Regions from separate parts of the Actinoplanes sp. URMC 104 genome, predicted to be linked through region 4. Evidence: riboswitches for the same ligand, from Rfam matches in the RefSeq annotation. Region 4 holds a riboswitch; each other region holds the start of a gene.
The links. A riboswitch is a leader RNA that binds a small molecule or an ion and turns the genes downstream of it on or off. The one in region 4 is predicted to bind cyclic di-AMP.
Positions count from the first base shown of each region.

Region 1: linked by a shared signal. The riboswitch ahead of ACSNN8_RS16315 (transglycosylase family protein) and the one ahead of ACSNN8_RS22635 (NlpC/P60 family protein) in region 4 are both predicted to bind cyclic di-AMP.
Region 2: linked by a shared signal. The riboswitch ahead of ACSNN8_RS36490 (C40 family peptidase) and the one ahead of ACSNN8_RS22635 (NlpC/P60 family protein) in region 4 are both predicted to bind cyclic di-AMP.
Region 3: linked by a shared signal. The riboswitch ahead of ACSNN8_RS15225 (coiled-coil domain-containing protein) and the one ahead of ACSNN8_RS22635 (NlpC/P60 family protein) in region 4 are both predicted to bind cyclic di-AMP.

Region 1 covers NZ_JBPQTO010000004.1:539,158-544,574, reverse strand. Annotated here, with positions in the region: gene ACSNN8_RS16330 (hypothetical protein) at 61-576, shown strand; gene ACSNN8_RS16325 (TetR/AcrR family transcriptional regulator) at 587-1,225, shown strand; gene ACSNN8_RS16320 (saccharopine dehydrogenase family protein) at 1,232-2,470, opposite strand; cyclic di-AMP (ydaO/yuaA leader) riboswitch at 2,637-2,779, shown strand; gene ACSNN8_RS16315 (transglycosylase family protein) at 2,781-3,353, shown strand; gene ACSNN8_RS16310 (hypothetical protein) at 3,378-3,722, shown strand; gene ACSNN8_RS16305 (IS481 family transposase) at 3,789-4,766, shown strand; gene ACSNN8_RS16300 (zinc-dependent alcohol dehydrogenase) at 4,789-5,417, opposite strand, start outside.
Region 2 covers NZ_JBPQTO010000011.1:2,315,481-2,320,897, reverse strand. Annotated here, with positions in the region: gene ACSNN8_RS36510 (SDR family NAD(P)-dependent oxidoreductase) at 1-266, shown strand, start outside; gene ACSNN8_RS36515 (DUF1330 domain-containing protein) at 1-9, shown strand, start outside; gene ACSNN8_RS36505 (TVP38/TMEM64 family protein) at 322-975, opposite strand; gene ACSNN8_RS36500 (type 1 glutamine amidotransferase) at 1,081-1,791, opposite strand; gene ACSNN8_RS36495 (MurT ligase domain-containing protein) at 1,781-3,001, opposite strand; cyclic di-AMP (ydaO/yuaA leader) riboswitch at 3,508-3,644, shown strand; gene ACSNN8_RS36490 (C40 family peptidase) at 3,699-4,463, shown strand; gene mraZ (division/cell wall cluster transcriptional repressor MraZ) at 5,092-5,417, shown strand, end outside.
Region 3 covers NZ_JBPQTO010000004.1:308,726-314,142, forward strand. Annotated here, with positions in the region: gene ACSNN8_RS15220 (glycoside hydrolase family 65 protein) at 1-537, shown strand, start outside; gene ACSNN8_RS15225 (coiled-coil domain-containing protein) at 600-1,634, opposite strand; cyclic di-AMP (ydaO/yuaA leader) riboswitch at 1,638-1,770, opposite strand; cyclic di-AMP (ydaO/yuaA leader) riboswitch at 1,981-2,118, shown strand; gene ACSNN8_RS15230 (coiled-coil domain-containing protein) at 2,122-3,192, shown strand; gene ACSNN8_RS15235 (ABC transporter ATP-binding protein) at 3,214-3,987, opposite strand; gene ACSNN8_RS15240 (ABC transporter permease) at 3,980-4,876, opposite strand; gene ACSNN8_RS15245 (TetR/AcrR family transcriptional regulator) at 5,056-5,417, shown strand, end outside.
Region 4 covers NZ_JBPQTO010000007.1:208,249-213,665, forward strand. Annotated here, with positions in the region: gene ACSNN8_RS22630 (ATP-binding protein) at 1-737, opposite strand, end outside; gene ACSNN8_RS22635 (NlpC/P60 family protein) at 903-1,880, opposite strand; cyclic di-AMP (ydaO/yuaA leader) riboswitch at 1,895-2,033, opposite strand; gene ACSNN8_RS22640 (M56 family metallopeptidase) at 2,156-3,064, opposite strand; gene ACSNN8_RS22645 (BlaI/MecI/CopY family transcriptional regulator) at 3,061-3,411, opposite strand; gene ACSNN8_RS22650 (cytochrome ubiquinol oxidase subunit I) at 3,495-4,856, shown strand; gene cydB (cytochrome d ubiquinol oxidase subunit II) at 4,868-5,417, shown strand, end outside.

The DNA.
Region 1 (5,417 bases), on a different contig from region 4:
TCTGTGAAGATCTGGTGCAGGGAGTCGCCCGGCCCGGCGCCCAGCGCCTACGTTGTGATCATGAAAGCGATCCGCGCCTGGCTGCTGGTCTTCGTCGTCGGGCTGGTGCTGAGTGGCGTCACCGCGTTCCCCCTCCTCACCGAGACCCGGGTGCTGGCCGGGGTGCTACATGCCGTTCCCGCGCCCGGCCCGCTCGTCGCCTGGATCGACCGCGTGCACGAGGGGCTGACCGTCACCGGCGAGCGCTACCCCTTCATCGCGTACGGGACCGACTGGCTCGCCTTCGCCCACCTGGTCATCGCGATCGCGTTCTGGGGGCCGTGGCGCGATCCGGTCCGCAACGTCTGGGTGATCCATTGGGGAATGGTGTGCTGTGCGGGGATCGTCCCGCTGGCGCTGATCGCGGGCCCGATCCGCGGGCTGCCGCCCTGGTGGACCCTGATCGACATCTCGTTCGGCGTCTTCGGGATCGTTCCGCTGATCATGGTGCATCGCCTGACCAAGAGGCTGCCGTACGCGGCCCCGGAAACGGCCATTGTGGACCGTCGACGGGTGGGTGTGACGGCGGAGTCGTAACGTTGTCGTCGTGGAGGAACGAACCACGGTGGCGCCTCGGCGGGGTGAGACCTACGCCGGGCGCTCTCGCCAGCAGCGGTCCAGCGAGCGGCGCGACCGGATCGTGGCGGCCGCGGTGCACCTGTTCGGCACGCGCGACTACGAGGACGTCACGGTGGCCGACGTGTGCGCCGCCGCGAAGGTGTCCAAAAGGTACTTCTACGAGCATTTCGACGATCGGGCCGATCTGCTGCTGAAGGTCAACCGCGAACAGAACGAGTGGCTGCTGAGCGGCATCGCGGCGGCCGTGCCGGAGCAGCCGGCGAACCTGGCCGAGGTGTTCGGCCCGGCGCTTCACGCGCTGGTCGGCATGCTGCGCAGCCACCCCGAGAGCGCCCGCGTGATCTACGTGAACGCGCCGCGCATGGAGACCCGCCGCCGCGGGGTGCTGCGCGAGGACGCCCAGTTCGTGGCGAAGGTGCTGCGGCGCGCGACCGGAGAGCCCAAGGACCGGCTGGCGTACGACCGGACGCTGCTCGCCCTCGTGGCGGGCCTCAGCGAAGTGATCATCCACTGGATCTCGCAGGACATGCCCGGCGACCCCGACCAGCTCGCCGAGCACCTGACCGGCATCGCCCTGGCCCTGGTCGGCAGCGCCACGTCGCTCTGACGGTCCCTACGCCGGCGCGGCCGTGATCTCCATGCCGGCGGCGCGCAGCCGGGTGACCAGCGCGTCGCCGAGGGCGGTGGCCGGGGTCAGCACACCGCCGTCCGAGGGTGGGAGCGCCTCCCGGTCGTACACCAGGGCAAGCGCCGACTCCGCGAGCATGACCGCCGTGGCCGCGTAGCCGGGATCGCCGTTCGCCCGGAAGCGGGCCGTGTAGCGCGCGCCGGTCGTCGTGGTGGTGAAGAAGTCGCACGTGAAGTGGCCGTCGCGCTGGACCCGCTCGTCCGGCCCGCTGCCCGGCTTGGGCAGCACGCGGTCGAGCACGAACCGCGTCGGCGGCAGCATCATGCCCGCGACCAGCGCGCCGAGGCCCAGCCGCACGCCGTTGGCGAGCAGCGGCGAGAGCGGGGACGCGCCGACGCTCATCAGCTCGCGGTAGCGGAAGCGGCGGCCGTACCGCCAGTCGCGCAGGGCGTTGCTGCGGCGCACCACGCGGGTGTTGTAGGAGGCCATGAAGAACGGCGCGAGGGTGCCGCGCAGGCGGGGATGGACGTCGGCGCCCCGGACGGTGGCCACGTCGCCCTGGCGGCCCAGGTCGGGTTCGGCGGCGCGGTCGGGGCTCAGCGAGTACGGCCCGGCGGCGATCCGCCGCAGCCGGCGATCGTCGCGCACCACGTCCAGCTGGGTGCGCAACGTGTCGACCGTGCCCCCGCTGACGCCGCCGCGCAGGCTGGTCACGACCATGGTGGTGTCGGTGAGCTCGCCGGCGCCGTCGGCCGCGACCCGCTGAGCGAGGACGTGGACGCCGAGGTCGGACGGAACGGAGTCGAACCCGCAGGAGTGCACGATGCGGGCGCCCGTGCGGCGTGCGATCTCGTGGTTGCCGTCGATGCTCTCGCGGGCGAACACCACCTCGCCGGTCAGGTCGACGTAGTCGGTGCCCGCCTCGGCGCACGCGCGCGCCAGCTGCTTGCCGTACCGCAGGTAGGGACCGACGGTGGTGATCACGACCCGGGCCGAGGCAGCCAGCCGGGACAGCGCCTCGCCGTCGGCGGCGTCGGCCACGACGGTCGGCCAGTCGACGCCGAGCTGCCCCCGGACGTCGGCCAGCCGCTGCCCGGAACGGCCGGCCAGGGCCACGCGCGTGCCCGCCGGCGCGTGCTCGGCGAGGTAGCGCGCGGTGATGACGCCGACGAACCCGGTGGCCCCGTAGACGACGATATCGTGCTCGCGGACGCGGTCGCTCATGGTTGTGGATTTTGCATCAGCGCCTCATAAACCGCTCGCCACAGCTAGTCTCAGACCCATTGATCCCGTACGAATCGGCCGGTGCCGGGCTCCTCGAGGCCCCGCCGGCCCTGTCCGCGAAGAGCGCGGACCCCGCGGGCGGAACGCCTAATCCTGCCGCCGCCCGGCGGGACTCACACCCACGGCATGGAGCGGGGGACCCACGTTCCTCGGCGCGCCCGCGCGCCTCGGGGTGAAGCCGCACGTACGCGGCCGGGCACCTCAGCCCGAACCCGACAGCTCACCTCGCAGGCGTGGAGGGCAACCTGTCATGGCACGAGTCTGCAATCCTGCCCGCGTCGCGCTGGTTCTGGCCGCGGCGGGCCTCACCGCACTGGCCGCACCGGTCGTCACACCGGCCGCCGCGGCGCCGTCGCCCGCCTCCGACGTCAACTGGGACGCCATCGCGCACTGCGAGTCGGGCGGCAACTGGAGCATCAACACGGGCAACGGCTACTACGGCGGCCTGCAGTTCAGCCGCAGCACCTGGCGGGCGTACGGCGGTTCGCGGTTCGCCGGCACCGCCGACCAGGCCAGCCGCGACGAACAGATCCTCGTCGCCGAGCGCGTCCGGCGCGGCCAGGGGCTGGGCGCCTGGCCCTCCTGCGGCCGGCGCGCCGGGTCGGCCAAGCAGTACCGGACCGTCAGCGCCGGCAGCTCGGCGCGCTATCACGTCGTCCGCGCCGGGGAGACGCTGGCGACTATCGCGGCGCAGACCGGGGTGGCGGGCGGCTGGCGTACGCTGCACCGCCTCAACGCCGGCGTGCTGTCCGATCCGGACCGCATCTATCCGGGGCAGCGGCTCGCGCTGTCGGGCCCGGTGCAAACCAGGTCGTCGGACTGAGGCGGATCGGCTAGCGTCTCGCGCATGACTCTGCGGGAGAGGCTGCGCACGGCACTGCCGGCGGCCATGAAGGCCGGGGACCGGGCCGCGGTCTCGGCCCTGCGGGCGACGCTCGCCGCCATCGACAACGCCGAGGCGGTGGCGCCGGCCGACGGCGGACGGGGACTCGCGATCGAGGAGGCGCCCGTCGGCGCGGGCGCGACCGAGGTGGCCCGCCGGGTGCTCACCGAGGACGACGTGGCCCGCATCGTCCGCGCCGAGGCGGACGAGCGGGAGCAGGCGGCCGCCGACTACCGGGCGCTCGGCCGTGCCGAGCACGCGCAGCGGCTGGAGGCCGAGGCGGCGACGTTGCGCGGCCACCTGGCCTAGCTCTAAAACTGCCAGAGGTTGTTAACACTTCGGGTCTCCGATCGTTGGAGACTTATGCCCCCGTCGATGGACCAGAAGCTGGACCGTCAGGCACAGCATCGCCTGGCGGTTCTGCGGCACGTTGAAGAAGTCACCGGCAACGTCGCCCGCACCTGCCGCTACTACGGCATCAGCCGGCCGACCTACTACAAATGGCTGCGCCGCTACCAGGACGAAGGCCTCACCGGCCTGCGCGATCGCTCGAGCGCCCCGCACCACTGCCCGACCGCGACGCATGCCGACATCGTCAACAAGATCGTCTACCTGCGGCAGAACTATCACTTCGGCCCGGTGAAGATCCAGATGTATCTCAAGCGATACCACGACATCACGATCACCAGCTCGGCGATCTACAACATCCTGGTCCGCCTCGGCCTCAACCGGCTGCCCGCCTCGCAGCGCTACACCAGCCGCGAGAAACGCTGGAAACGTTACGAGAAACCACTTCCCGGCAACCGGCTCCAGATCGACGTCAAGTTCATCGAGCCGATCGGCCTGCCCGCCGACCCCGCGGCCGGCACAGCGCCGGTATCAGGCCGGCTACCCAAGCAACGCCGCCGTGCCAGGTACTACCAGTTCACCGCGATCGACGACTGCACCCGGCTGCGCGTGCTGCGCATCTACCCGCGATGCGATCAGAAGACCGCCATCCAGTTCCTCGACTACGTGCTGCAACGCCTGCCGTTTCGGGTGGAGGTCATCCAGACCGACAACGGTGCCGAGTTCCAGACCCAGTTCCACTGGCACGTGCTCGACCAAGGCATCGCCCACACCTACATCAAACCCGCATCGCCGCACCTCAACGGCAAGGTCGAACGGTCCCACCGCATCGACGCCGAAGAGTTCTACCGCATGCTCGAAGGCGTCGTCATCGACGACACCGGCGTCTTCAACGACAAGCTGCGCGAATGGGAGGATTACTACAACTACCACCGCCCACACGGCGCCCTGGACGGCCAGACACCCTACGAACGACTTAAGCAAAAGAGTCAGACCCAGGTGTAAACCGACTCTGGCAGATGCACACCTAGCGGCTCACGCCCCGGGGGTCGATGTGGACCTTCGGTGCAGCCCCACGCCGGCGGCCGGCGAGCACGTCGGCGGCCTCGTCGAGGCCCACCGTCTCGCCGACCAGCGGCCGCGGGTCGACGGCGCCCGAGGCGTACGTCTCGATGGTCTCGGCCAGCCCGCCGGACGCGCTCAGCACGCCCACGACGGTGAGGTCCTTGAGGACGGCCTGGCGCGTGTCCACGAGGGACGGCTCGCCGGCGATGCCGATGCAGACGACCCGGCCGCCGGGCTCGACGCGCTCCACCGCGAACGAGGGCAGCGACGGCGCGTTGCTGGCGTCGATGATCGCGTCGAACGGCACCGCCGGCAGCTCCTCGCGGGTCCAGGCGTTCGCGAAGCCGAGCGAGCGGGCGAAGTCGAGCGACTCGGTGGTCGCGCCGAGCAGGTGCACGTCGGCGCCGCGGGCGCGGGCGAACATGGCCGCCAGCAGGCCGATCGTGCCCGGACCGGTGACCAGCACCGTCCGGCCCGGCGCGGGGTCGGCGGCGCGGACGGCGCGAAGCGCGTTGCCGCCCGGCTCAACGAGCGCGCCGAGCGTGGCGTCGACCGCGTCGGGCAGCTCGAACAGCGCCTTCGCCGGCACCG
Region 2 (5,417 bases), on a different contig from region 4:
ACGGCCTGACCCGAACCACGGCACGGCTCGACGCCCTCGACCTGAACTACCTCTCCGCCGTCCGGGTCACCAACGCGCTGCTGCCGGCGCTGCGCAGGAACGGGGAAGGCGGCGCGATCGTCAACATCTCGACGGGCCAGGCGCTCACACCCGCCGCGCCGATGGCCCATTACGGCGCCGCGAAGGCCTACCTCGTCTCGGACCGGGCCCAGTGGGTCACCGGGGCGACCCTGGTCGTCGACGGGGGCGAGCTTCCCGTCATCTGACGCCACGTTCGGTCAGCTGCCTGAAGGCCCCCGCACGAGGGCCCGCCGGCGGCGGTCAGGCGGCTGCGGCGGCGGCCTTCTTGGCGGAGCGCTTCCACCACAGGACGATCGACGTGGTCAGCGTGAAGCCGATCAGGGCGGGAGCGAGGGAGAGCGGGCTCATCTCGCCGGGCTTGACCACCGCGGCGCCGATGACGGCGTAGGAGACGGCGGACGGGATCGAGGCCAGCGTGGTGCCGAGCAGGTAGCGCTTGCGGCAGACGCTGGTGGTGCCGTAGGCGTAGCCGACCAGGCCGAAGGGCGCGAGCGGCAGGAAGCGGACGAGCAGCACGGCGGACAGGCCGCGGCGGTTGAGCCAGCCGTCGAGGCGCTGCAGCTTGCCGCCGGTGCGGGCCGCGAGGGCGCCGCGGCCGACCCAGCGGCCGGCGTAGTAGGTGGCTGCGGCGGCGATGACGGCGGCGGCCAGGGCGGTCGCGGCGCCGGTGGCGGCGCCCAGCAGGGCGCCGCAGGCGAGCGTGATGGCCGTACGGGGAACCAGCACCGAGAGCAGCAGACCCCCGACCACGGCGATCGCCACCGCGGCGGCGGGCCCGAGGGCGGCGACCGTGTCGGCGATGTCGCGCAGGGGCAGGACGGCGGCCGCGGTCGCCACGCCGGCGACGACACCGCCCAGGATGCCGAAACGGACGATCCGCCGCTTCCAGGTCATCTGCGAAGTCTGAACCTGAGGGTCCGCCGCGAGGAGTGCGCCCCGCGGGGCGATCAGGGTGTCAGTCATGCAGGAATACCGCCCAGTGCTCGTCGGGTCAGGATTTCAGGCGCCGGCGGCGGCGAGCCTTTCGGCACGCAGCCGGTCGGTCCACGTGTCGTCGACCGGGGCAAGACTATCCGCGCCGGTCGCCCATCGCAGTAGCAGATCGGCTATAGCTGGGTTGCGAGCGAGCGCGGGCCCGTGGGAGTAGGTTCCCAGGATCTTGCCGTGCCATGCTCCCTCCGTTTGACCGTCGTTGCCAATTCCGGCAGTCACCCGCGCCAGCGGGGCGACCCCGGGGCCCAGGTGCGTGCGACCGCCGTGGTTCTCGAAACCGCTCAGCGGGGGCAGGCCCAGCCGCGGGTCGATGTCGCCGCGGATCTCGCCGACCGCGCGGGTCTCGCCGCGGTCGGAGTGCAGGTCGAGCAGGCCCAGGCCGGGGCACTTGGCCCCCTTGGCGAAGAACGAGTGGCCGAACAATTGGTAACCGGCGCAGATGGCCAGCACCGCGGCGCCCTGGTTGACCGCCCGGTGCAGGCCGCCGTCGGCGATCAGCCGCTGGGCGGCGAGCGCCTGCGGGCCGTCCTCGCCGCCGCCGATGAGGTAGATGTCGGCGGTGGAGGGCATCGGCTGGTCGGACCGGACCGCGTACGTCTCCACCGGGATGCCCCGGATCGCCGCGCGGCGGGCCAGGATCAGCAGGTTGCCGCGGTCGCCGTACGTGGAGAGCAGGTCAGGGTAGATCCAGACGATCCGCAAAGCTTCAGTTGACACGGTCCAACTCCGCTCGGATGTCCTGGAACGCCGTGTAGTTGGCGATCACTTCGAGGCGGCCCATGGGCACGGTGCTGACCGCCTCGTCGAAACTCAACACGTGCCGGAAGGCGATTCCATTCACCTCGAGGCGCACGGCCAGGTCGTACGCCCGGTCGCCGGTGATCAGCACCGGCCGGTCACCCAGGGGCGAGAAGTCGACGTCGTAGAGCCACGAGGTGTCGAAGCCGTCGGGGTCGCGGGCGTTGATGGAGAGCAGCGTCGGGGCCTGCTCGGCCATGTCGAACGCCTCGAGCCAGCTCGCCGGGTTCTTCGCGAGCAGCAGGCGGATGTTGCGCCCGTCGCGGTCGACCTGGGCGTAGCGGCCGGCCACCGAGGCGACCGTCGCGAGCCGGGGAAGGGCCTCGATCGGGCGTACGCCGAACGCGGCGGCCACGGCCAGCGCGGTCGCCGCGTTGCCGAGGTTGACCGTGCCGGGCAGTTGCAGCTTCACCAGGTGCCAGTCGCCGCGCGGGTCGACCACGCCGTCCTCCTCGACGCGCCACTGGGCCTGCGGCCGGCGCAGCGGGCAGCCGGTGCACCACCAGTCGCCGTTGGCGCGCTCGATCGGGTCGCCGCTCTCGGGGCAGACCCATGAGTCGTCGGTCCAGCGCTGCCCGGCGCTGAACCACGTGACGTGCTGCGAGCCGCGGGCCGCCCACACCACCATCGGGTCGTCGGCGTTGGCGACCACGGCCACGTCGGGGTGCCCGGCGAGCGCGGTGCGCCACATCTGCGCCATCATCGCGACCTCCTTGGCCCGGTCGAGCTGGTCGCGCGAGAGGTTGAGCAGCGCGACCACCCGGGGGCTGGTCTCGTCGATGACCCGGGCCAGGTAGTGCTCGTCGACCTCGAGCACCGCGAACGGGGTGGCGCCCGCCTTGGCCAGCGCCGAGGTGTGCCCGGTGGGCATGTTGGCGCCGAAGGAGTTGGTGGCCACCGGGCCGAGCACGCCGAGCGCGGCGGCCGCCAGCCGGGTGGTGGTGGTCTTGCCGTTGGTGCCGGAGACCAGCGCGATCGCGCGGCCGGCCGCCAGGTGGCCCAGCAGGTCGGGGTCGATCTTCAGGCCGATCCACCCGCCGATGACCGAGCCGTCGCCGCGTCCCGCGGCCCTCGAGAGCGCGGCCGCGGTCTTGGACACTGAGGTCGCGACCTTGGCGCGCAGGGGCATCTTCCCGTCCGTCACGGGAGACGAGGGTACCGGAACGGGAGGTTACGTCGAGTTGCCGCAAGCCCGGTTCCGGCGGCCCGTCCGGCCGCGTACGGAAGGGCATTGAGATCAACGATTCGGCGGAGCACATTTTGGCCGGTGAAAGAGGTTTAAACTGCGGGAGAGTGAATGTGGGACCTCGGTCACTCGTTCGGTTCCTGCCAATAATGTGTTCTGATTCACGCGTAACCTTCTACGATTTGTAGTTCTCCTACTACTTGTCGTCATGGCATTTCTCGCCGGTCGGTAGCAAATCGGACAGTGTCCTTCATGCCAAACACGCTGAGTAGTCGAATCGGATCTCCCGCGGCTTCGAAATTTGAGGTAGCAAGGTCTGGCCGGCGGCACCCGCTCGCCGACTCGCGAAGACCCGGTTCACGCCGAGCCCTGCCCCGGGCCGGTCAACGCGACCACCCGAGCACCACGCACCAACCACAAAGGCATACGGGGGCAGGGACGGGGGACCCACTACTGGTCCGCTCCGCGCCACCCGCTCCGGTGGCGAACCACGGAGCAACCTCGGGGTGAAGCCGCGCTTGCGTGGCCGGGCAACCTTCCCGCCCGAACCCGACAGCTAACCTCGCAGGCGTGCCGGAGGGATATCTCTACCGTGCACGAACACAGTTCGAGCCGGGGTCGCCGCACGGCCGGCACCGGTGTGATCGCACTGTCTCTGGGTCTGTGCCTCTGCGCAGGCCAGCTGCTGGCCCCCTCGGCCGCCAGCGCCGCTCCTGTCGCCAAGGCTGCGGCCAGCGCCAAGATCAAGCCCTCGGTCCGCTCGTCGATCTCGACGCGGACGGTGACCTATGGCGGCAAGGTCAAGCTGACCGCCAAGTTCATCAACCCCACCAACGGCAAGGTGGTCACCTCGGGGACGGTCCGTCTCCAGGCGCTCCGCAAGGGCAAGTGGGTCAACTTCACGGCCAAGAGCCTCGGCAAGTCGGGCAGCGTCACGCTGACCGGTGAGCCGCACGCCAGCGGCCGGATGCGCGCCTACTACGTGGGCACGCCGACCTACAAGGCGAACGGCGGCGGCCAGTTCAACGTCGTCGTCAAGCCGAAGTCGTCGCCCGCCCGGGCGAAGATCATCAACGAGGCCAAGAAGCACGTCGGGTCGCTCTACAAGTTCGGCGCGGCCGGCCCGTCCCGCTTCGACTGCTCGGGTTACACGCTGTGGGTCTACCGCAAGGCCGTCGGCAAGAAGCTGCCGCACAAGGCCAACTCGCAGCAGAACTACGGCAAGTCGGTCGCCAAGTCCAACAAGCAGGTCGGCGACCTCATCATCTTCCGCAACGGCTCGTACGGGTACCACGCCGGCATCTACGCCGGCAGCGGCTACATGTACGACTCCCCGCACACCGGTGCGCGGGTCTCGAAGCGCAAGATGATCGGCTCGAACTACGTGGTGCGTCGCCTGGCCTGACGGCGGCTTGCATCACCGACTCAGTGGGGCGCGACCGGTTCGGTCGCGCCCCACTGTCGTCTCCCGCGGACGGTCGCACCGTCCGCGAGCGCGCCGGCGCCTTCGAGCGGCCCGCTCGCTTCCGGGGCGGGACCCCGTAACGCCGGCCGTGCTGAGGCCGGCTCTGCTTGCAGGGTCGAGCCGCGCCCCGGCTCACGCTTCTCGTGATCCTCGACGAGCGGTCTCCGTGATCCTCGACGAGCGGTCCCCGTGATCCTCCACGAGCGTCTCCGTGATCCTCCACAACCCTCCACGCGGCCCTCCACTTTCCTCCCGCGCGGGGGTTGACACCATCCGTCGGTGGGAGGTTTGGGCGTGTTCGTGCCGGTTCTCTCCGAGGGGGACGGCAGGATGTCGGAAACCGGACGGGGTTGATCATGCTCTTCCCCTCCACTTCCCATCCACGTCGTTGAGCTGCGGTTTCTTCTGTGAAGCGGGTTCGCGAACCCGTCCAATCGGCTTGCGGGTGGAGGGAAGTGGAGTAGAGTGGAGCGCAGTGGCAGGGCCGAGAGTCGAACTGACCTGAGGGACCTGCCGGCCCGAGTTGACAGGCGGACCGCGAACCGCCAAGGGCAGGGGGTGAGGGCCGATGTTCCTCGGCACGCACACCCCGCGCCTCGACGACAAGGGGCGGCTGATCCTTCCGGCGAAGTTCCGTGATGAGCTGGCGGGAGGTGTCGTGATCACCAAGGGGCAGGAACGCTGCTTGTACGTGTTCCCGATGCCGGAGTTCCAGCGCATCGCCGGCCAGCTGCGCGAGGCGCCGGTCACGAACAAGGCGGCCCGGGCCTACAGCCGGGTCTTCTTCGCCAGCGCGCACGACGAGATCCCGGACAAGCAGGGGCGGGTGACCATCCCGGTGCACCTTCGGGAGTACGCGGCGCTCGACCGTGAGCTCGTCGTGATCGGCGCGAG
Region 3 (5,417 bases), on a different contig from region 4:
GAGGAGAAGGCGCGCAACTTCGCCTACTACGAGGCCCGCACGGTCCGCGACTCGTCGCTGTCCGCCTGCGTCCAGGCCGTGATGGCGGCCGAGGTGGGCCACCTCGAGCTGGCCCACGACTACCTGGGCGAGGCCGCGCTGATGGACCTGCACGACCTGCACCAGAACTCGCGGGACGGCCTGCACATCGCGTCGCTGGCCGGCACCTGGATCTCGCTGGTCGCCGGGCTCGGCGGCATGCGCGACTTCAACGGCCAGCTGTCGTTCGCGCCACGCCTGCCCAGCCGCATCAACAACATGGAGTTCTCGCTGCTCTGGCGCGGGCTGCGGCTGCGGGTCAACGTGACGCCCGACGAGGTCACCTACTCGCTGCGCAACGGCGGCGGCTCGGCCCGGCTGACGCTGGTGCACCACGGCAAGGAGATCGAGGTGACCCAGGTCAAGCCGGTCGTCGTGCCGATCCCGCCGCCGCACCCGGTCGGCCCGGCGCCGCAGCAGCCGGCCGGTCGCGCGCCGGTGCGGCGGGCGACGAGCTGACGTCCGACGACGGAAAAGGGCCCCGGGATCTCCCGGGGCCCTTTCGTGTGTGTGCGGGGCGGTCAGAGCAGCGACACGTGCACGTGGTCGGTGTGCGCGCTCGGCCCGTGGTACGTCTTCCAGCCGCTGGCGGGGAACCAGATCTGCTTGTACCAGATCACGTAGTAGATGCCGAGCCGGTCGGCGTTGCGCACCAGGAACGCCATGAGGTTGTTGCCGTAGCGGCGCATGTCCTCGTTGTGCGCGACCGCGAAGCCCTTGTCCTGCAGCGACCAGTCGCAGGCGCGGCCCTTGGGATGCTCGAACGGCCCGCCGTCGCGGTGACAGCCCACGAACCGGTCGAAGCCGGCCTTCTTCACCTCTTTGTACATGTGGAACGTCCGCGCGGTGATGCAGCCGTTGGTCGTCGGGTCCTCGACGTTGCAGCTCTCGGGGGAGAACCCGCCGTCGGAGTTGCGCGGCGCCGGGGCGGCCTTGGGCGAGTTCGCCAGCACCAGGCCGTGCGTGAGGCTCTCGCCGCCGACCAGCGCGAGCGCGTCGTCGGCCGCGTCCTTCTGCTTCTTCATCGCGACGAGGTTGGTCTGCTGCTTGCGCACCTCGGCGTCGAGCGCGGCCTTGGCCTTGTTGACGTCGTCGATCGCCTTGTTGAGCTCGGCCAGCTTGCGGTCCTGCATGGCGTTGATCTCTTCGAGCGAGACCGCCTTGGCGAGGAAGTCGTCGGAGTTCTGGCTGCCGAGCAGGAAGCCGGCGGCGCCGAGGTGGCCGGTGCGGTACTGCTGGCCGGCGATCGCGTTGACCTCGGGCAGCAGCGCCAGGCGCCGCGCCTCCGCGGTCTTGATCTCGGCGGCCAGTCTTTTCTGCGCCGCCGTGGATTTCGTCACCGCGGCCTTGGCGGCGACGAAGCGACGGTTCGACGACTCGAGCACGTCGTCCAGGGTGGCGTTGTTCTTGCCGACCGATCCGCCCGACTCGTCGGGGCTCGTCGAGGTGCTGCCACCCGGCTCGGCGCTCGCCGGGGAAGCGGGTGCGGCCAGGAAAGACAAGGCCACGAGCGGCGCCAGGGCAAGTGTCAGCCACCGGCGGGGTCGTACGGTCAATGCAGTTCCTTCCGGTAAACCGCCGACCGGGTTAGCTGACGGGTTCGGGACGGAAGCGATCCCTACCGCTCGCGCGGATGCACCCCACTGACCTGGTTCCCCGGCTCGCCTCGCGGCGATTGGGCGGTGGCCTGCCGGCACCTCGGGGGCGGTGCCTCCGTGGCAGAACCGGCGGCCAGTTTACCCGAGACTTTGCGCCGCTTCAGTCTTCAGGAATGGCTATTTCGTAGTCACTCCGACACATTCCGTAATTGCCGTCACGTGCCGTCGCGGGCGAATTGCGGTGCGTGCGATAACTGTCGATCATTCGATGGAGTCGGTATGGTCGGGGGCGGTCTCCACCCCCAGGGGACCGCCGCCTAATCGCCCGCGGGCGAGCCGGGGAACCAACCGTTTTTCCGGGGTGAATCCGCGCTCGCGCGGTAGGGATCACTTCCGTCCCGAACCCGTCAGCTAACTCGGTCGGCGGCCGACGGAAGGAAAGGTTGTGCGGCATAACACTGTCCGCCGACGTTCGGCGGCACTGCTCGCGCTCCTCGTCGCCATCTCCGGGCTGACTCTGGCGGTGGCCGGTCCGGCCGCCGCGGCGCCCGGCGACAGCGGCGACGACGGCGAGGGCGCACCCAGAACCCTGATCCAGCAGCTCGAGGCGGCCTCCCGGGGCTACGTCGAGGCCAAGGAGGCGCTGGCCCGGTCGCGCACGCGGCAGTCCCAGCTGGCCGCCCGGCTCAAGGAGCTCGAGGGCCAGGTGGGCCCGAAACAGGCGGCGATCGACGACATCATCCAGCAGTCCTACCGGACCGGCCGGCTGGGACCGATGAGCGCCCTGCTGCAGGCGAGCTCCTCCGGCGACTTCCTCGACCGCGCCCAGACGCTCGAGACCGTCGCGGTCAAGGAGAACGCGGCGCTGGCCGCGCTCAAGGCGACCCGCGACGGGCAGCAGCGCGCGAAACTGGCCATCGACGCCGAGGTGCGCAACCAGCTCAAGCAGGTCAACCTGATGGCCAAGCGCAAGGTGCAGGCCGAGGCCGCGCTCAAGGCCGCCAACACCGGCGAGGACGCCGATCCGCCCGGCGGCGGCACGAGCGGCGGGTCCAGCGGCGGATCGAGCGGCGGCGGCTCGCAGGCCAAGGCCACTCCGGCGCCGCGCAGCTCGGACGGCTCGCTGCGGGACGAGGGCTGCACCGAGGACGACCCCACCACCAGCGGCTGCCTGACCCCGCGCACGCTGCACGCTCTCAAGCAGGCGCAGAAGGCGGGCTTCACCCGCTATGTCGCATGTTTCCGCGAGCAGAACAGCGGCGAGCACCCCAAGGGCCAGGCGTGCGACTTCGCCGCCGAGAAGAAGGGGTTCGGCGGCGTCGCGTCGGGTGGTGACAAGACGTACGGGACCAACCTGGCCAACTACTTCATCAACAACTCGGACCGGCTGGGCGTGCTCTACGTCATCTGGTTCAAACGCATCTGGCTGCCCTCGAGCGGCTGGAAGGCGTACTCCCGCGGCAACGGCGACCCGTCCAGCGACCACACCAACCACGTGCATTTATCAGTGCGCTGACCTCGCGAGGGGGTACGAGGCTTACTTGTTGACGTAGGTCTCGTACTCCTTCATCACGTCGTCGGTGGGGCCGTCCGCGCGGATCACGCCGGACTCGAGCCAGATGGTGCGCTCGCAGGTGTCCCGGATCGACTGCTCGCTGTGGCTGACCAGGAACACCGTGCCGGCCTCCTTGCGCAGGTCGCGCACCCGCTGCTCGCTGCGCTTGCGGAATTTCGCGTCGCCGGTGGCCAGCGCCTCGTCGATCAGCAGCACGTCGTGCTTCTTCGCCGCGGCGATCGAGAACCGCAGCCGCGCCGACATGCCGGACGAGTACGTCTTCATCGGCAGCGAGCTGAAGTCGCCGCGGTCGTTGATGCCGGAGAACTCGATGATGTCGGCCGTCTGCGCCTTGACGTCGGCGGGCGACATGCCCATCGCGAGGCAGCCCAGCTCGACGTTGCGCTCGCCGGAGAGGTCGTTCATCAGCGCCGCGTTCACTCCCAGGAGTGACGGCTGGCCGGCCGCGTAGATGCCGCCGCCGCGCTCCACCGGCAGCAGGCCGGCGATCGCCCGCAGCAGCGTCGACTTGCCGGAGCCGTTGGTGCCGATCAGGCCGATCGCCTCGCCCTTGTAGGCCACGAAGCTGACGCCCTTGACCGCGTGCACCTCGCGGACGGCCGCGCTCTTCTTGCCCGTGATGATGCGCTTGAAGCTGGCCAGCGGCGTGTTCGCGCCCGGCGCCACCGAGCCGTAGATGCGGTAGACGATGTGCGCGTTGTCCGCGATGACGGTCGGTTCCCGCTGGTCAGCCACGGCCGTAGCCCTTCTCTCCGCGCCAGAAGTACACGTAACCGCCGAAGCCGACGAGCGCGGTCCAGATCAGCGCGCCGGCCCAGAGCATCGGCGCCGACCCCGCGAGCTCGACGTCCTCCATCAGCGCGTGCCGCATCAGCTCGATGAAGATCAGCAGCGGGTTGGCCTCGACCAGCGTGAGCTGCCAGCCGTGCAGCCGCTCCTGGAAGAACGTGACCGGGTAGAGCACCGCGGACCCGTACATCCAGATGCGCAGGATGTAGGGGATGAGCTGCCGGATGTCGGTGACCTTGGAGATCAGCCGCGCCACGAACAGCGCGAGTCCGGCGTTGAAGATCGTCTGGAGCAGCAGCGCCGGCACGGCCAGCAGCCACTCGACGGTGATCGGCTCGCCGGTGAGCAGCACGATCGCGACCAGGACGGCCATCGAGGCGACCATGTTGCGCACCTCGACCAGCGTGACCGCGATCGGCAGGCTGGCGCGCGGGAAGTGCAGCGCCCGGATCAGCGCCATGTTCGCCGTGATCGACTGGGAGCCCGCCTGCACCACCGACTGGGTGAATCCGAAGATGAAGACACCCGCGCACAGGTACGCGATGAAGTTGTCGACGTCCTGCTTGGTGTTGATCAGCACGCCGAAGATCACGTAGTAGACGCCGGCGTTGATCAGCGGGGTCAGGAGCTGCCAGACCACGCCCAGCTTGGTGCTGCCCAGCGACGCGCTCACCTTGGCGTTGGCGAAGGCGGCTATGAAGTGCCGGTAGGTCCAGAGGTGCCGGGTGTATTCCGGCAGGCTGGGCAGGCGCCCCGCCTTCGTCAGGCCGTGCCGCCGGGCCAGCTCCTTGAGCGATGGCCCGGTGTCGGAATCGGCGACCGCCGTCTGAGCCATGGGGTGGTGCTCCGATCTCGTCGGCCCGTGAGGGTCACCGGGCCCTGGTTCTTTAGGCGAGAACACTTAAGCAGCATGCCAAGTCGCGGCCGACGGGACGGCCTCGTATCGACGTAACCGGAAGGTTATCCGACCAAACGGCGGAACGCAACCGTAACGTCCTGGCGTATAGTGACCGCGTGGCAACAGCGAAGCGCGCACCGGCCGGAGCGGCGGTGCTCCGAAGCGACATCACCGTGGCGATCCGTGACGCCGTGATGCACGAGCTGGCCGAGGTGGGTTACGGCCGGCTCTCCATCGAGGCCGTGGCGCGCCGCGCCGGCGTCGGCAAGACCGCAATCTACCGCCGCTGGGGCAACAAGCTCGAGATGGTGCTCGAGATCGTCTCCGACGTGGCCGGCCGCAGCGTGCCGCTGCCCGACACCGGCAGCTTCGCCGGCGACCTGCAGCTGATCATGATGATCGTGAGCCGCGCTCTGCAACACCGGATCGCCTCGCAGATCATTCCCGACCTCATGGCCGAGGCCGCCCGCAACCCGCA
Region 4 (5,417 bases):
ACGGCGCGCGCCAGGAACGTCTTGCCGCAGCCGGGCGGCCCGTAGAGCAGCAGCCCGCCGCGCAGGCTCTTGCCGAACAGCGAGCGCAGCTTGGGGTTCTTCAGCGGGCCCAGGAACGAGATCTCGAGCCGCTTCTTGACCTCCTGCATGCCGCCCACGTCGGCCAGCGTGATCGTCGACTTCTCAACGTCGAAGGTGCGGTCCTCGTGGCCCCGCACGGGCTCGCGTTCGTGCGAGAACCGCGGCGGCACGACGTCGCCGAACTCCTGCTCCATCGCATCCCAGTCAACGCCGCCCGGGGAGGAGGGGGGAATCGGGGAGGAGGGCGGCGGGGCGGAAGGGGAAGGGGGCGGCGGCGAGGAAGGAGATGGCGTGGGCGAAGGCGGCGGCGAGGAAGGGGGCAGCGGGGAGGAGGGCGGCGAGGAAGGGGATGGGGAGGCGGAAGGCGGGGGGAACGGCGGGACGGAAGAGGGAGGCGGCGCGGAGAAAGGACCGGCAGCGGGAGGCAGCGCGGAAGGAGGACCGGCGGCCGGAGGGGTGGCGAGGGCGGAGGACATCAGCTTCTGGGCGGTCCCGTTGGCGGGCTCGCGGGCGAGCACCTGAGCGGCGTGGCCGATCGCCTCTGCGCCGCGGCCCGCGGCGAGCAGCAGCTCGGCCAGGTGCAGGCGCAAGGGGAGGTCGTCGGGGCGGGCCTCGACGGCCGCGGTGAGGCTGTCGATCAGCGGCGAGTCGCTCATGACAGGGCATTATGCCCGCGCCCGGTAGGAGGACCGAAGGCCGCCGGGAAGAGCAGAGGCCGCCGACAAGAACGAGGGCCGCCGGGAGAGCTGGAGGCTGCCGGGAAGCACGAAGGCCGCCGGAGCGTACGCCTCGGCGGCCTTCGGGGGTGGAGCGGCGGATCGTCAGCCCGGTCGTCGGTAGCCGGCGATCGGGTTGCCGTCGATCTTGGCCATCCGTACGTGGTCGCCGGTGTGCGGCGCGTGCACCACCATGCCGCCGCCGATGTAGATGGCGACGTGGTGCAGGCTTCCGGGGAAGTAGAACACCAGGTCACCGGGCTGCAACTCGTCGGCTGACACCGGCCTGCCCTGGTTCCACTGGTCCTTCGTGTAGTGGTCCAGGTGCACGCCGACGCTGCCCCACGCCTCCTGGGTGAGACCGGAGCAGTCGTACGAGCTGGGGCCGGCCGCACCGAAGACGTAAGGCTTGCCGATCAGGTCGCACGCCTTCTGCGCCGCCCGGCCGCCCTTGTCGTTGGTGTAGTCGACGGGGCACGGGCCGAGCCGCAGCGGGCCGTCGTCGGCGTTCACCGAGCCGTACGCCTGGATGCGCAGCTTCTGCAGCGACGTGATCTTGGTCTCGATCGCCTTCTTGCGCTTCGCCAGGTCGACGTCGCGCGCGGCGATCGACTTGGTGACCACGTCGAGGTCGGCCTTGGTCGCCGCGAGCTTGTCGCGCAGCGCGGCCACGTCGGCGATCTGTTCCTGCTGGCCGCGGGCGAGCTGGTCGAGGTACATCAGCTTGTCGGTCAGCCCGGTCGGCGTGCCGCTGATGACCATGGCGTTGAGCGCGTTGGGCGCGCCCTGCTTGTACGCGTCGACGGCGAGCCCGCGTACCTGCTGCATCGCGACGTCCACCTGCACCTGGAGCGGTGTCAGCTGGGCGGCGAGCTTCTTCTGCTGGGCGCGGTTCTTGAGCAGCTTGCCGTGCACGTCGTTGTACTGCTCGATGACCGGTTCGAGCTGGTTCCACTGCTTGTCGATCTGCTCCTCGACGGACGAGGGCGAGGGTGTTGCCTGCGCGACGGCGGGTCCGGAGAAGATGATCCCGACCGCGGCTGCGGCGCAGACGAGGCTGCGCACTACTGCGGCGCGACGCACGTGGGTGGGTTGTCCTTTCTTCCCTCGTGCCGCCGACCGGGTTAGCTGACGGGTTCGGACGGGAAGCGCGCCCGGCCGCGGGCATACCGCGGCTTCACCCCAACTGCTCGGGTCCCCGGCTCGCCGTTGCCGGCGATTGGGCGGTGATCCGCCAGATCGACCGGGTGGACGATGGGGGCTGGGCGGACCGGACAACACCGTACTCCCCATCTAGAGCCGAACTGAAGGCGCTCCGGAGGGAAAACTGTATGCGCTCTTACATATACGCATAGTCACTAGAGCGGCCAGGCTTCGAGCGCGCGGTCGAGCCAGGGCAGCACCAGGATCACGGTGGGTAACACCAACAGGCCGACCGCGGCGGCCCCCGCGGCGACGGTGAGAGCGACGGACGGATGGTGCGACGCGGCCAGCCGTTCGAGCCGCCGGTGGCGCGCCTCACCGGTGCCGCCGGGTGCCACGTCCTCCGCGAGGGGCACCGCGTCGGTCAGCCGCTCCAGCGCGGCCCGCAGCGGCTCCGCCCCGACCCGGCGCCGGGCGGCGTCGTCGGCGACCATCTCGAGCAGCAGGTTGACGGCGTCGAGCGGCAGCCGGCTGCGCAGCGGCCGCGGCACCGCGCGGTAGAACGCGGTGAACGACTCCATCACCACGTCGTGCCGCTGTCGCAGGTGGGTCTGCTCGTGCGCGAGCACCGCGTCGATCTGCTCGCGGTCGAGCACCTCGAGCACGCCGTTGCTGAGCACCACCCGCGGCCGGCGGCCGGGCACGCAGTAGGCCAGCGGCAGCGCCCCGTCGAGCACCCGCAGGTTTCCCGGGCCCAGCTCGCGGTGCTGCTCCGCGCGGTCGAGCAGGTCGACCAGCATGCGGTGCCGGGCCCGGCGGGCCCGCGACCGGCGGGTGACCCCGATCAGCGAGACCAGCAGCCGCAGGATGATCAGCGCGGCGACCGCGAGCGCGCCGATGAGCGCGGCCTCGGCGACCGGCTTGCCCGACCCGGCGGCGCGGGTGACCTCCTCGGGCGCGGCGAGCACGACGCCGAGGGCGGCCAGCACGGCGGTCAGCGTGATCGACTGCCAGAGCACGACAGCGGCGGCCGGGGCCCGGTCGGGCCAGCGCGCGTTCGCCAGGACGCCCGGCACGACCAGCGAGAGGGTCAGGCCGAGCGCGCCCAGCAGGAGCGCGGTCATCCGTGGCGTCTGGCGGCTTCGATGGCGGCCTTGAGGGCCTCCGGCGGGAGCTGCCCGACGAAGTACGCGAGGGCGGCGTCCTGGTTGTCGCTGGCGGTCAGCGCGTCGAGCATGACCGAGGCGGTCATCTCCTCGCGGGTCTGCGCCGGGGCGTACCGGTAGGCGCGGTCCGCCTTCTGCTGCGTGACCACGCCCTTCTTCGCCAAGCGGTCGAGCACGGTCATCACCGTCGTGTAGGCCAGATCGCGCTGACGGCTCAGGCGCTCGTGCACCTGCCGCACGGTGAGCGGCTCACCGGCGTCCCACAACTGCGTCATGACCTCGCGTTCCAGGTCCCCGAGAGCCATGTGACCGAGCATACCGCCTCTACTGCGCCGCGTCGTACTACGAGGCGTAGTATCTACTACGAGACGTCGTAGAGGGGGCTCCCATGGACGTTCTGGACCTGACCCGGCTGCAGTTCGCGGTCGTGACGATCTACCACTACTTCTTCGTGCCGCTGTCGATCAGCCTGGCCGCGACCGCCGCCGGCCTGCAGCTCGCGTGGCTGCGCACCAGGCGCGAGCACTTCCTGCACCTGACGAAGTTCGTCGGCAAGCTGCTGATCGTCACGTTCGCGGTCGGCGTGGTCACCGGACTCGTCCAGGAGTTCCAGTTCGGGCTCGGCTGGAGCGCCTTCGCGAACTTCTACGGCGACGTCTTCGGGCCCACGCTGGCGATCGAGGGCATGCTGGCGTTCTTTCTCGAGGCGACGTTCCTGGCGCTCTGGTACTTCGGCTGGGACCGGCTGCCCCGCGCGATCCACACCGCGTGCATCGTGATCGTCGCCGTGGGCACGCTGCTGTCGGCGTTCATCATCCTGGCGGCCAACTCCTTCATGCAGAACCCCGTCGCGTACGCCCTGGACCCGGACACCGGCCGGGCCCGGCTCACCTCGTTCGCCGACCTGCTGCTCAACAAGGTCAACCTGGCGGCGTTCCCGCACACCATCGCGGGCGCGGTCATGGTGGGCGGCGCGCTGCTGCTGGCGCTCGGCGTCTGGCGGCTCGCGGCCGACCCGGCGTACCGCGTCCTGGCCCGTCTCGGCGCCTGGCTCACGCTGGCCGGCGGCGCGGCGACGGCGCTCACCGGCGACCACCTCGGCAAGGTCATCACCCAGGTGCAGCCGATGAAGATGGCCGCGGCCGAGGCGCTCTACCACTCCACGACCGGCGCGCCGTTCGCGGTCTTCGCCACCGGGGCGCCGCTGCCCGAATTCGCGCTCGAGATCCCGTGGCTGCTGTCGATCCTCGCCAAGGGCGACCCGAACGCGACCGTGCAGGGCATCGACGACCTCCAGGCGCAGTACGCGGCGCAGTTCGGCCCCGGCTCGTACGTGCCAATGATCCCGGTCGCGTTCTGGACGTTCCGCCTCATGATCGGCGCAGGCATGCTGGCGGCCGCGGTCGCCGCGTTCTACCTCTGGCGTACGCGCAAGGGCCGTTCCGCACCCCGCCTGCTGATGCGGTGGCTGCCGCTCATCCCGCTGCTCCCCGCGGCCGCCAACACGTTCGGCTGGATCTTCACCGAGACCGCCCGGCAGCCGTGGATCGCGTTCGGCATCTCCAAGGTCGCCGACGGCATCTCCCCCGGGCTGACCAGCTCGGAGGTCGTCGCGTCGCTGGCCGGGTTCACGGTCGTCTACGGGATCGTCGCCGTGGTCTGGTTCCGGCTCGTACGCCACCTCGCGCGGCAGCCGCTGACGCCGGCGCCGGTGGCCGCCGAGCAGCCCGAACCCGTACCCGTCTACTGAGGAGCCCTGGCGTGATCACCTTCTGGTTCTCGGTCGTCGTGCTCGCCTGGGTGCTGTTCTTCGTGCTCGAGGGCTTCGACTTCGGCGTCGGGCTGCTCGCCCCGGTGCTCGGGCGCGACGACCACGAGCGGGGCGCCGCCGTGCGCACCATCGGCCCGTTCTGGGACGGCAACGAGGTGTGGCTGGTGGCCGCGATCGGCGTCACGTTCGCCGCGTTCCCCGCCTGGTACGGGGCGCTGCTCTCGGGGCTCTACCTGCCGATGGTCGTGCTGCTGCTCCTGCTGGCCGTGCGCGGCGTCGCGCTGGAGTTCCGCGGCAAGGGCGACGGCCTGCGCTACCGCCGCCGCGCCGACCTGGCCCTCGGGCTCAGCTCGCTCGGCATCGTGCTGGTGTGGGGCGCCCTGCTCGCCGCGTTCGTGCACGGGCTCGCGCTCGGCCCCGACGGCTCGGTCACCGGCAGCGGGCTGTCGCGCTCGCTCGCCCCCGTGCTCACCCCCGCGGCCGGTCTCGGCTCGCTCGCCGCCCTCTACGCCACGCTGATGCTCGGCGCGACGTTCCTGA